Regions from separate parts of the Alteromonas sp. KUL17 genome, predicted to be linked through region 3. Evidence: predicted binding sites of a transcription regulator. Region 3 holds the regulator's gene; each other region holds the start of a gene.

Region 1 (4,155 bases), on a different contig from region 3:
TCAGGCCCTAGTTGCAGTTACTGGAAAGCATCGCTCAAACACATGAGCAAAACCGTAATATGTTTCAAAGCCAACAACCCGTGCACTAGTCTTTATTACTTTTCTGTTGTGGCTAGCAGTCCACTGGTTAACTGCATTCTCCACTTTTCTACAAACTTGGCCAGTGTCATATTCGTTTCTTCTTGAAAGAGTCGATGACACTGCTGCTATCACAGCCCTTTTCTCTAATTTAAAGCCTCTAATCTATAGCCTCTAGTCTATAGACTCTAATTTATAGCTGTTATCCATTCTTCTGAAGTGCTTCTTGCATTTTTAATGACCCGTTAATCTTCTATTAATGTTGTACAAAAGTCTCCGTCATCATAGCTCGCTATCATTAAACCCATAAACTGCAGAGCAGATTTATACACCTCTATCGACAACGTTGTAGCGGTACTGCTCTAAGCAATTGAATCAGTTAATAGCACATATTTATTTTGCAAATGACTAAGGAGTCAGGCGATGAGAAAGCTAAGCACGTTAATGACAAAAACTACCCTTGTAGCAGCTACAGTCATGTTGGTGACTGGTTGCAGTGCAGTGGCAAAACCGCAGATGGAGCATTCAGCTAGTTCGAATGTTCCGGTGTTAAAAGCTAAAGCACTCGACAACGCATTACTTTATTCCGACGAGTGTATTACTGAGCGAGAAGTGGTAACGGCACAAAAGATGTGGGGTGACGGCATAGTGCGAATTGGTGCAGTATTTAGCAATGATGGTGATTACTCTGGCGAAGCCGCAGATTTCATCCAAGCTATGTATGGTTACGATTTAAGCAGCGTACTGTTTAAACCAACGCTTGCAGCTAACGACCAGTTCCGTTCAAGCTTCGATGCTGCGCTTTCATACTTTGTTGGCGGTAATGACGCTTACGAAGAGGACAAAGGCTTTGCTATCAAGCCATACATAAATGTGAAATTCGATAATGTGGGTATTATCAACAACAGCTGTCGCATGGCCGTGGCGATGGGCAACTACTTCTTTACCGATACAAAAGGTGGCGAAACGAAGGTGGAATACACGTTTGCCTATGTCAAAGATAGTGACGGCGACCTGCGTATTGTTGCTCACCAATCTTCGTTACCTTACAACCCAAACGGTAACTAGATAGGCCATTGCCCCTCCATTCTTAGGAAGTGTAAGGGGCGAAACACTCTCCCTTTGCAGGCAAGGCGTTCCTTCCCTTTCGCTTTGCCTCTTTTTTATTTTCAACGAGAAAAACTATGTGCGCAAAACGAATCATGACGCGTTGCGTCTTACTACTTGTGATGGCGATGACAGCCGGCGTTAAGTCACACGCCGAGTCAGATTTTCAATCTTGGAACGCCCTCGCACTCACTGGAGATGCCGATGAAAAAGGTAAATGGCAATTTTGGTTTGACGGTCATTTACGCTTTAAAGACGACGCATCTCGCCTTGGCGTTTCTATAGTTCGTCCCGGTGTCGGCTACCAACTATCAAGCGATACGACCTTGTGGCTGGGTGTTGCAAGAGTAACGATAGACTCAGACAGCGGTTCAATTGAAGAAGACAGGGTGTGGCAGCAAGCCACGTATTCATTAAGCAAATCTATGGGCGGTACCATTTCAGGTAGAAGTCGTTTGGAGCAGCGATTCAGGAGCGATGAAGGCAGTGATACAGGCTATAGGTTTAGACAATTTATACGGTGGTCGAAACCTTTAAATGAGCAATGGTCAATAGTCGTGTGGGACGAGGTATTTTGGGCTTTGAACGACACAGACTGGGGCCAAAATAGCGGGTTTGATCAAAATAGACTTTACGTGGGACCGGCCTATCACCTCAACAAGAAATGGCGCGTCGAGATGGGATACTTACATAATCATATTGCGTCGCCAGGCGCCAATTCAGACGCCACAACAAACCACAACCTTGCTCTTACGTTCTTCGGAAGCTGGTAAGAATCAAAGAATACCCCCAGCCAAAGGCCCTTAACACACAAAGAGTAAAGTTGGGTGACTAGGGCCTTACTCAATCATGTAAAAAATGCATTCGTACGTGTAATCGTGACGTTAATTGCCTGCAGATACGGCCTGACAATCAGAGAAAAATTAAATTATATCAATGTATTTCAATAACTTAGAAAACAGGCACAGAGATAGCATTAGTTACAGTGAAAGTAACGGAAGCAATACGAGGATTAAGTTATGTTAGGTTGGGCAATCACATTTTTTATCATCGCCATTATTGCAGCAGTTTTTGGTTTTGGAGGCATCGCAGGTGCAGCAACAGGTATCGCACAGTTTCTTTTCTTTGTGTTTATCGCGTTGCTCGTAATTTCACTTATCGCAAATGCGTTACGTGGTAGAGCACCAAGGGCCTAAGAGTTAAAAGTATTTTAATAGGAAAAAGGAGTAAGGATATGTTTTCATTTAAAAACTTATCAAAGGTACTAGTAGCATCAGCATTTGCACTATCACTAGCAGCATGCGGTGACGGTGAAGCGGAAGACGCAGGCGAAGAGCTAGACGAAATTGTTACCGATGCAGGTAATGCCGTTGAAGACGCTTGTGAAGATGTGAAAGAAGGCGTAGACGCTGAAGATAAAGACTGTTAATTAGGTTTTTATCAAAAGAAGGGCCAGACAAATGTCTGGCCCTTTTTGTATTTACTCTCGACGTTGTTTTACCTGGCCGTTTACTTAAGAGACTTCCTCACCACCTAACTCCCGCGCAAGGTCGTCAAGTGTAGATAGCGTCGAATCAAACTCACCGAGGCTATAACGATACTTCACGCTTACATGATGGTCGGTACGCCCGAACTTCACCCTTAACCCTTCAGCTTCGATATGCTTTGCGGTATTTAAAAAGCGATAGGCAGACATTTCTGTTTCAAATTGAAACTCAACACTGTTTTCCATTGAGTCTATCCGTTTAAACAACAATTTCTGGGTGAGCATCAATGACCGCAACAACCCGTTGAAGTAAATGGTTATCTGCTTCACGTATGGAGTCGTATGATAACCAGTCCGCAAGGATATCTGGAGCCGTTGCCGCCTCACCTTGTTCCAACTTAGATGTCATCATTTGTAGCTGTACGCTAGAGCATATAGATGCGTCTGCATCTGGGCTTGGCATACCAGTTGCGACTTCTAATGCTACCGTTAACCATTGTCTATCGTGCTGAGTTGTTTTATTTCCAGTTGACTGACCCAATACGCTTGACCAACGCTTCCCTAACGTTTCCGCTAGAGATTGCTCATCACCACTTCCCTCACCTACACTTAGCTGTAGTAAAGAAATCAGAGCCTGAGCTCGCGCCAATCGGGCTTGAGATTGTGCATTTTTCGCTTGCGCCGCGCGCTTACTTTCAAGTGAATCAATCTTTTTATCTACTTTCGTACGTTGCGCTTTAGGCAAGTCGGTAAACTGAGCGCGAACGTCGCTTATTGATTGACTGAACGTTGCATCATCGCTGTTGATGTCAACAGCTTCCACTTGCTTGAGTAGCGAATCTACTAACGCGTTAAATGCATTATTCTGTACTTTCCGCTCGGCTTTTAAACGTTCAAATACGGTGTCATTGGCAGCTTTAAATTCTGCCCACAACTTACTCTCTTCACGTTTACCTGCATGGCCTATTTGCTTCCACTGGCTTTGCAATTGCTGAGCTTTGTCGGCAGCGCCAGCAACATCTTCTTCCGTAGCAAGTTGACAAGCTTGGGTGACTAACGCACGCTTTTGGGCTTGGTTGTCGCTTTGCCATTTATTTACTTTAGCCTGAATGGGCGATGATACCTCCTTCCATTCTTGCTTTAGCTGTTCATAAATTTCACGTTCAACCTGACCTGCAGCGTGCCACTGTTTAGACACTCTATCGAAAACTTTCACTAGCTCGGCTTCCGGCATGTTAATGTCCATTGCCTTAACCGTAGCGATAATTGACTCACGCTTTTCACGTGCTGCAGCCCGTTGTGCGTCTAACTTTGCGTAATGTGCTCTACAAGGCTCGAAGGCCTTTTCAAGTGCATCATCAAATTGCTGCTGTAACAACGCGTCATCACTACTTTCTTCACTCGTTGACGATGACGGTGTTAGTGATAACCATTGCTTACGCAGATACTTAATGGCCTTACTTCTTTGCTTAATATTTTCTGCA
Region 2 (4,155 bases), on a different contig from region 3:
AATTAAGCGCGCCATTTATATTGATGTGCACTCTATTAAGCTTTGTGACAACGATATGCTAGAGCGCTTTTCGAAAATTCGCTATATCAACGAATATATCGATAAGAAGAAAAATGAGCTCCGCGCTTATCACCGAGATTACTCCATTGATGAGTCGGATCTGCTAAACAGCCGTCGCCTTACCAACATCGGCACTTTTAGAGCTTATTTAGAGGCATACTTGCGCAAGCACCCAGATATAAACCAAGAACTGACCCTAATGGTTAGGCAGCTACCGCCTAATGAGCTTGGTTTACCTTTAGAAATTTACTGCTTCAGTGCACAAAAGGAATGGGTGAGGTACGAAAAAGTACAGGCGGATATTTTCGACCACGTTATGGCTATGCTGGATTTGTTCGATTTACGTGCTTATCAACGTGATGGACATTTGTCGCTGCTTGCCCATCGCGAACAAAGCGCTTATAGAAATAGTCCCGAAAGCGACAATGCGCCTGAGGATGCTCAGGAGAAGAGCGAACCTAATCGATAAGGCAGTGATGAATAAAGACTTGTTCAAGACGAAAAAAAACCGGCTGAGATAGCCGGTTTTTTTAATGCTTATCGCTTAAGCCAATGCGTAGGCCATCAGTAAGCAAAGTACTAAACCAGTAACGCCAAAAAAACCGTACTCGATTTTTTCCTGCATACCTTCAGCACCTGCTTTAGCAGTCATAAAGCCCATAACGATGCTGCTTAGCCCTAGCGTAAAGGCAATTAGCGCAACACCAAACATAATTGCATTAATCCAATCAGCCATTGTGATAACCCCTTAAAAATATTGGCGGTATTATGCACCAATAAATAAGATTTAACCATGCTTGGATTGGCTTAAATGTACCGCTATTGGTATTAATTGATCTTAGTCAAAACTACTAATTAGTTGGTAATCTCACTAAATAGTGTATTTAGCAGAGCATAAAGAAATCATCAAATATTACTAACCATTTGAAAGATATAGACTTTAAATATTGGCAAGGCCATTGCTCTACCTTAGGTATAACAGCGAGTATCGTTAGCGTCTATCTGACAGTGACACTACAACGCATTGCAGTTTGCTTCGAGCACTTTCGTTAACGCGTCACACGTAAATTAAGGAATGAACAATGTCTAAGAAACTATTACTTTCAGTTGCCCTTACCAGTGCTTTAATGAGCGGCCACGCATTTGCGCATGACAGCAGCTTTCAAAACAACAGTTGTGACATGGAGCTTGATGGTCATATTCAATATTACCAAGGTGACCTAACGGTACAGATGGACAATGGCTCAGTGATGACGATTGACTCCCATCACAATATGACCATTAACGGCGAACCAGTATCGCTTGACAGCGAACAACAGCGCTGGGTAAGTGAATATTACAACAACATTGATATCGCCATCCCTATGACCTTGAATATCGCCAGTGAAGGGCTGCAAATTGCCAACGTGGCAGTAACTGAAGTATTTACTGAACTGTTAGGCGGCGATCAAATGGGTGACGATTTTCGTGAACTGTTCGACTCACTTGAAACCAAACTAAACACTTCATTCTATGATGACGCAGGCAATATTCGCGTTGATTCAACTAAATTCGATGAGCCAGGTTGGTTTGACGAAAGCTGGGAGCAAGAATTCGAAGCGCAAATTGAGTCTTTAATCAGTGAGTCTATGGGTAGAATACTTATTGCCGTAGGAACACAAATGTTGTGGGAAGGCGGTGATATGTCTGAGTTTGAGCAAAAGATGGAGCGCTGGGGTGAAGATTTAGAATATCGCTTAGAAAGCCAAGCGGCTGCGCTAGAAGAAAAAGGCGATGCATTGTGTAAGGTACTGAAGAAAGCGGATTATGCCGAAGGCAAGATGCAGGCATCCATATCTGGGCTAGATGACTTGAACCTGTTAGATATTGATCAAGGCAATCACCATGACCACAACGACGAAATGAAAATGTAGTTGGAGCATTTAGCTAACTAGACGCGCAAAACGAAACGACTTACTACTCTAACCACTCACCTTAGAAAACCGACTGTAACCCAGTCGGTTTTTCATTTTTTCAGTTAACGACAACCGCCCTCCAATTAATGTACTCTTAAGCCCTAAACAAAGGGGTATTTAATCGATGACTCAAAATGTAGTAATTAGTGGCTACGGCTGGTTAGCCAGCTATGTGGGCAAAGCACTTTCAGGTAAGGTCAATATTGTTGGCACCACTCGAAGCCAACAGAAACGTCTCGCGTTACAAGACCAAGGTATCACCGCAATTGAATATGCCCTGGGCGAAGATACATCAGCGCTTTGTAACCATTTGCCAAACGCTACCTTGTTGCTAAATATTCCCCCTGGCAGGAGAAACACAGATCTCGCGTCATACACCTACAATATGCTGCAGTTGATAGACGCAGCCATCAGCGTAAAGGTGGCGCATATCGTGTTTATCAGCACCACGTCGGTTTACGGCGATGCAACAAATGAGGTAGTGTCTGAAGTCAGCACTACACAGCCGCAAACAGCCTCGGCCAAAGCCCACGTGACTATTGAAGACTATTTATTGTCTAAGCGAGGTCAGATTGATATCAGTATTGTTCGCCTAGCCGGTTTAGTAGGCCCAGACCGTCACCCCGCCCGCTCGTTAAGTGGAAAACAGTTAGATGCAGGGAATAAGCGAATAAACCTTGTACATGTGTACGATATTGTATCTGCGCTGACGACCATCATTTGTGGCAAGCCGCTTAACGATGTTATTCACCTTTGCAGCTTGTCTCATCCTAAGCGCGGTATTTATTACGTGGATGCAGCGAAGGCGATGGATATTGATGCTCCTCGCTTTTCTGATACTGAAGCAGAACCTGCTGGCAAAGTGATTGATGCCGCACAAAGCTGGGCAAGGCTAGATATTACACCAGAGTATAGCGACCCCTATCGCATGTTTTAGGCTTTACACTTAGTAAAAATACATACTCTGACACAAACAAAAACGGCAAGCTTTAGGCTTGCCGTTTTTAAGTTGAGCTCACTGCTAGCTCACGTCATTTCTTGTAAAACCTGACTATCCGAATAGGCTCAACCCGAAGTATTTTACCGCTACCGTGTTTACAAAAATCACGAGTAAAATAAGCGGAATAAAGGTTTTCAGCGATATATCCACGTACTTTTCAAACCAGCTGCCTTTGTAACCACTGCTGCCCTCTTCCAAAGAGGCATTGAAGTTTGCACTCTTCCAACGATAAATAACAAACAAACAAATTAGCAAGCCGTTTAAAGGCAAAATCGTGTCGTAGAACACATCGTAAATGACATCAAACAATGATTTATCTGCGCCAGCGTAGTGCATAAAGGACGTAAGCATATCAACTTTACCGAATGACAACGCACTTAGGATGGCTAGCAAAATCATAATGCTTCCTAGCGACCCAAGCGCCCATTTACGGCTTACACCTTTTTCATCCATAAGCGCCGCAACAGGTACTTCAAAAATAGACACTAGCGACGTAATTGCCGCAAAGAACACTAATAAGAAGAACAAGCTAGCGACAATCGATGCGCCCATATATCCAATCGAGTCTTGTAACGCTAGAAAGATACTAGGCAGATAAGTAAAAATCATACCCACTGACGATTCACTTAAATCATCAGGGTTAATGTCTGGGTTAAAAGAGAAGATGGCAGGAAGGATCATCAAACCCGCTGTGAACGCCACGGCCGTATCCGTTAACGCCACCAGCTTGGCAGCGCTCGGTACATCTGCACGCTTATCAATGTAGCTACCATAGGTTATAAGAATACCCATGCCCAACGATAGAGAGAAAAAGGCCTGCGATAGCGCACCATTCACCACTTCAGCAGTGATTTTTGAAAACTCAGGAACAATGTAGAACTCAACGCCAGCCATCGCATTTTCGCGGGTTAATACAAAGATAACGAGACCGATTAGCATCACGAAAAGCGCAGGCATGAGCAGCTTTGCCGCTTTTTCTATCCCTTCTTTTACACCGCCTTGAAGGATGAGGTAGACCACACCAACAACGGCCGCCATATATAAAAAGATGGCTTCTGAGTTAATAAACAGCCCAAAGGTTTCTGGGTTAGCTAACTTGTCTAGATTTCCGCTTACTGCTTCGAACAAATAGCCGAAAAG
Region 3 (4,155 bases):
GATATAAACCGAACGGTGTTGGCCACCAGTACAGCCAATTGCTACGGTTACGTAACTTCTGTTATTGCGCTCTAAATGAGGCAGCCATGTCGTTATTAAATTCTGAATTTGCCAAATGAACTTGGTCACTACAGGCTGCGACCCCAAAAATACTTCTACTGGTGCGTCTAATCCGGTCAGGTGTTTAAGGTCGGGCTCCCAGTGGGGGTTAGGTAAAAAGCGGGCATCAAAAACGTAATCCGCATCTTTAGGAATACCGTGCTTAAAGCCAAAAGACTCAAACACAAGCACAAGGCGTGAGCTTTTCTTACCCAGGATACGCTCTCGAATTAACTCAGCCAGTTGGTGAATGGTAAGCTTATCTGTGTCTAAATATAAATCTGCGCGTTCAGCAATAGGAGCAAGTAGGGCAGACTCGGCTTTAATGGCTTCTGAAAGCGATTTATTAAGCTTGGCGAGAGGGTGAAGACGACGTGTTTCGCTAAAACGCTTAACCAGTACATCATCGCTCGCGTCAATGTAAACAATGGTCATCGACCACGAAGAAGGCAAGTAGTCTAAAATTTCTACCAAATCGTCAGGATTTTTAGGTAAGTTTCTCACATCGATACTTACCGCAACCTGATCGTACTCGTCAACAACTGTATGGGTTAAGGTGGGAAGTAAGTTTACCGGGATATTATCAACACAGTAATAACCTAAATCTTCCAATGCGCGAAGTGCGACAGACTTACCAGACCCCGAACGACCACTGATTATTATCAGCTTCACCTACTTTCTCCCTAATACTCTGGTTTTATCACATACGCGTTGTTGAATTAGGCGCCTACTAAACGGTTAATAGGCGCTTAATGTTTAACTTAATGCAGATAGAATATCGTCGCTTGTCGTTGCGCGACGTATTGCTTTAATCGTTTCTTTGTCGCTTAGTTTACCAGCCACGGTGGCCAGCGTTTGAAGGTGTCCTTCGGTCTGTTCCTCAGGAACGAGTAGCGCAAAAAAGATGTCTACGGGTTTCTCGTCAAGGGCGTCGAAGTCAATTGCTGGCGTGCTGGTTACAACAATGGCAATCACTTTCTCGAGGCCCGGCAGGCGTCCGTGGGGCAGGGCGATACCATTGCCAATGCCTGTACTACCCATACGCTCTCGAGCCATCAAACTGTTGAGTACCGTTGCCTGATCAATGTTCTCGTTTTGCTTGGCAGCGATATCAGCGATGATCTCAAGAATTCGCTTTTTACTATTACACTGAACCGCACACTCGGTGCGGTCCAGACTTACGATGGCTTGTATATCCATGCTTAATTAACTACTAATGTTTTTTCAGTTTTTCCTTATGCTTGATTACCTGCCGGTCGAGTTTATCAACCATGCTGTCAATCGCCGCATACATGTCGGTATTTTCTGAGGATGCGAATACTTCAGCGCCACTTAAATGAACGGTCGCTTCGGCTTTTTGATTTAATTTTTCAACGTTCAGGATGACATGCACATTAGAAATGTGATCAAAGTGACGTTCAAGTTTGCTGAACTTCGTATCGACATAATTACGCAAAGAGTCGGTGATTTCGACATGATGACCAGTAAGGTTGATTTGCATATTTCGTCTTCCTTATATTATTAAGCCCGATTAAATAAGGCTTTTGCGTTGGTTCGACGGCGGGATCGACAACGATTCCCGGTACTTTGCTATTGTTCGCCGGGCAACTTTAATGCCCTGTTCGGCCAACAATGAAGCAATCTTGCTATCACTTAGCGGCTTGCTAGGCTTTTCAGCGGCCACTAATTTCTTGATCAATGCACGAATCGCTGTAGATGAACATTCACCACCAGACTCTGTTGCAACGTGGCTTGAGAAAAAATACTTCAATTCGAAGATTCCACGTGGCGTATGCATGTACTTTTGCGTTGTCACTCGCGAAATAGTGGATTCGTGCATATCTACCATTTCTGCGACATCATTTAGCACCATTGGTTTCATCATTTCCGGGCCGTGCTCAAAAAAGCCCATTTGCTGCTGCACAATGCAGTTTGCAACCTTCATTAAGGTTTCGTTACGAGATTCAAGGCTCTTTATGAACCACTTAGCCTCTTGCATGTGTGAGCGGATGAATTGTGAATCGCTACTATTCTTGGCACGGCGACTCATTGCAGCGTATTGTTGATTTACGCTTAACTTAGGCAGACTGTCGGGGTTCAGCTCAACCACCCAACGGCCATTTTTCTTGGTTACTGAGACATCAGGAATAACGTACTCAGGCTCTTTAGTAACTAAAGCACTACCTGGGCGAGGATTCAAGGTTTGCAGTAAACGCATTGCCTCGCGTAGCTGATCTTCTTTCAATCGGCTTTTACGCATAAGCGTACGATAGTCTTTGCTGCTCAGTAAGTCAGAGTACTCTTCAATCAGTTGCTTTGCTTCAGCAAGCCAAGGTGTGTCTTCTGAAAATTGGCGCAATTGCACCATCAAACATTCTTGTGGAGAGCGTGAGCCAGAACCAATAGGGTCGAACATCTGAATGCGCTTTAGCACACATTCTATTTCGTCCATTTCAATCGGCTCTTCCATATCATCATCGTTAACCGCTTCTAAAATATCGTCAAGGGTAACGGTTAAATAACCTGACTCGTCAATAGAGTCGATGATTGCTGTAGCGATTGCGCGATCGGTATCCGAGAAATGGGTAAGGCGCATTTGCCAAAGAAGGTGCTCTTGAATATCTTCAGTAGTCTCACCTTGGAAGATTTGCTCGTCGTCATTGGATGGACCTGGAGCTGGCGAAGATGAAGCAGAGTAGTATTCGTCCCATGTGCTGTCGATTGGCAGCTCATCGGGAAGATCGTTTTTCTCAAGTGCATCGCCGGCTTCTAACGTGTCACTAGATGCAGAAGCAGTGGCCTCAGAGCCGCTGTCATCGTTGTCGATATTGTTCTTTTCTAGTTGCGGCTCGTCGTTACCTTCTTCAACTTCTAATAGCGGATTAGAATCGAGCGCTTCTTGGATCTCTTGTTGAAGATCAAGTGTAGAAAGCTGCAGCAGTTTAATGGCCTGCTGAAGCTGTGGTGTCATGGTAAGTTGTTGGCTAAATTTTAGCTGTAAAGATGGTTTCATCTACGTCTTATTTAAATGCTCTAAATTGAATATACCAGAGCGAAACTGAAAAATGACAATTCGGTTACATTAACTATAGCCTGAATTGTTCGCCTAGGTATACATCCCTTACTTTTTGATTACTTAAAACCTGTTCCGCCGTTCCTTGCGCAATAAGCTCGCCATGACTCACAATGTACGCCTTTTCACAAACATCCAATGTCTCTCGTACGTTATGGTCCGTGATAAGGATTCCAATCCCCCTATCGCGAAGATGTTGTATTATCTTCTTTATATCATTAACTGATATCGGATCAACACCAGCAAATGGTTCGTCTAACAAAATAAATTGCGGTTTTGCTGCCAGAGCGCGGGCAATCTCAACGCGACGGCGTTCGCCCCCTGACAAACTCATCCCCGTACTATTACGTATATGGTTAATATTAAATTCATCAAGTAGCGCATCTGCTTCTTCTTCTTGCTGTTGTGAATTTAAATCTTTACGGGTTTGCAAAATGGCCATGATATTTTCATGCACTGTGAGCTTTCTGAAAATAGAGGCTTCCTGCGGTAGGTAGCCTATTCCGCGGCGTGCACGCTCGTGCATGGGCTGATGAGTTAGCTCATTGTCGTCGATTTCAATCTTGCCTTTATCCAGATTCACTAAACCAACAATCATGTAGAATGTAGTGGTCTTACCAGCGCCATTTGGGCCAAGAAGACCAACAATTTGACCCGTTGAGACAGACAGACTTACATCTCGAACAACCTGTCTTGACTTGTAAGCCTTAGCAAGATTTTTAGCGCTCAAAGTTGCCATTGCTATTTATTGCCCTCGTTGTCTTTTTTGTCTTTCTTAGACGAAGTTTTGCGAATGGTCTCAGGTGTGAATACTGTGGTCACTCGACCCTCACCATCCTTACCTGCGCCGCCAGTCGCTAGCAATTGCTCGGTAATCATATCGAACGTGATGTTGTCACCCTGTACTTTACTGGTGTCTTGTTTCAACTCTGCGTTTCCGGCAAGAGAAATCGTTCGGTTTACCACTTCATAGCGTATTTCAT

The links. Region 3 encodes sigma-54, which starts transcription at its own class of promoters, with help from an activator protein. Its sites were predicted from a motif close to GTTGGCACGNNNNTNGNNT; they were not measured.
Region 1: the regulator sigma-54 is predicted to act here: its motif matches at 2,144-2,162, upstream of KUL49_RS12360 (DUF1328 domain-containing protein).
Region 2: the regulator sigma-54 is predicted to act here: its motif matches at 1,007-1,025, upstream of KUL49_RS19550 (DUF2884 family protein).

What each region holds. Positions count from the first base shown of each region.
Region 1 is NZ_BJKJ01000012.1:125,047-129,201, forward strand. Features, by position in the region: gene KUL49_RS12350 (phosphoribosyl-AMP cyclohydrolase) at 502-1,146, shown strand; gene KUL49_RS12355 (DUF2490 domain-containing protein) at 1,263-1,958, shown strand; gene KUL49_RS12360 (DUF1328 domain-containing protein) at 2,205-2,381, shown strand; gene KUL49_RS12365 (hypothetical protein) at 2,420-2,614, shown strand; gene KUL49_RS12370 (hypothetical protein) at 2,699-2,917, opposite strand; gene KUL49_RS12375 (DUF349 domain-containing protein) at 2,931-4,155, opposite strand, start outside.
Region 2 is NZ_BJKJ01000036.1:3,630-7,784, forward strand. Features, by position in the region: gene KUL49_RS19540 (mechanosensitive ion channel family protein) at 1-529, shown strand, start outside; gene KUL49_RS19545 (hypothetical protein) at 605-796, opposite strand; gene KUL49_RS19550 (DUF2884 family protein) at 1,143-1,973, shown strand; gene KUL49_RS19555 (NAD-dependent epimerase/dehydratase family protein) at 2,140-2,952, shown strand; gene KUL49_RS19560 (sodium-dependent transporter) at 3,067-4,155, opposite strand, start outside.
Region 3 is NZ_BJKJ01000001.1:278,404-282,558, reverse strand. Features, by position in the region: gene rapZ (RNase adapter RapZ) at 1-771, opposite strand, end outside; gene ptsN (PTS IIA-like nitrogen regulatory protein PtsN) at 856-1,299, opposite strand; gene hpf (ribosome hibernation promoting factor) at 1,313-1,600, opposite strand; gene KUL49_RS01150 (RNA polymerase factor sigma-54) at 1,631-3,112, opposite strand; gene lptB (LPS export ABC transporter ATP-binding protein) at 3,186-3,911, opposite strand; gene lptA (lipopolysaccharide transport periplasmic protein LptA) at 3,914-4,155, opposite strand, start outside.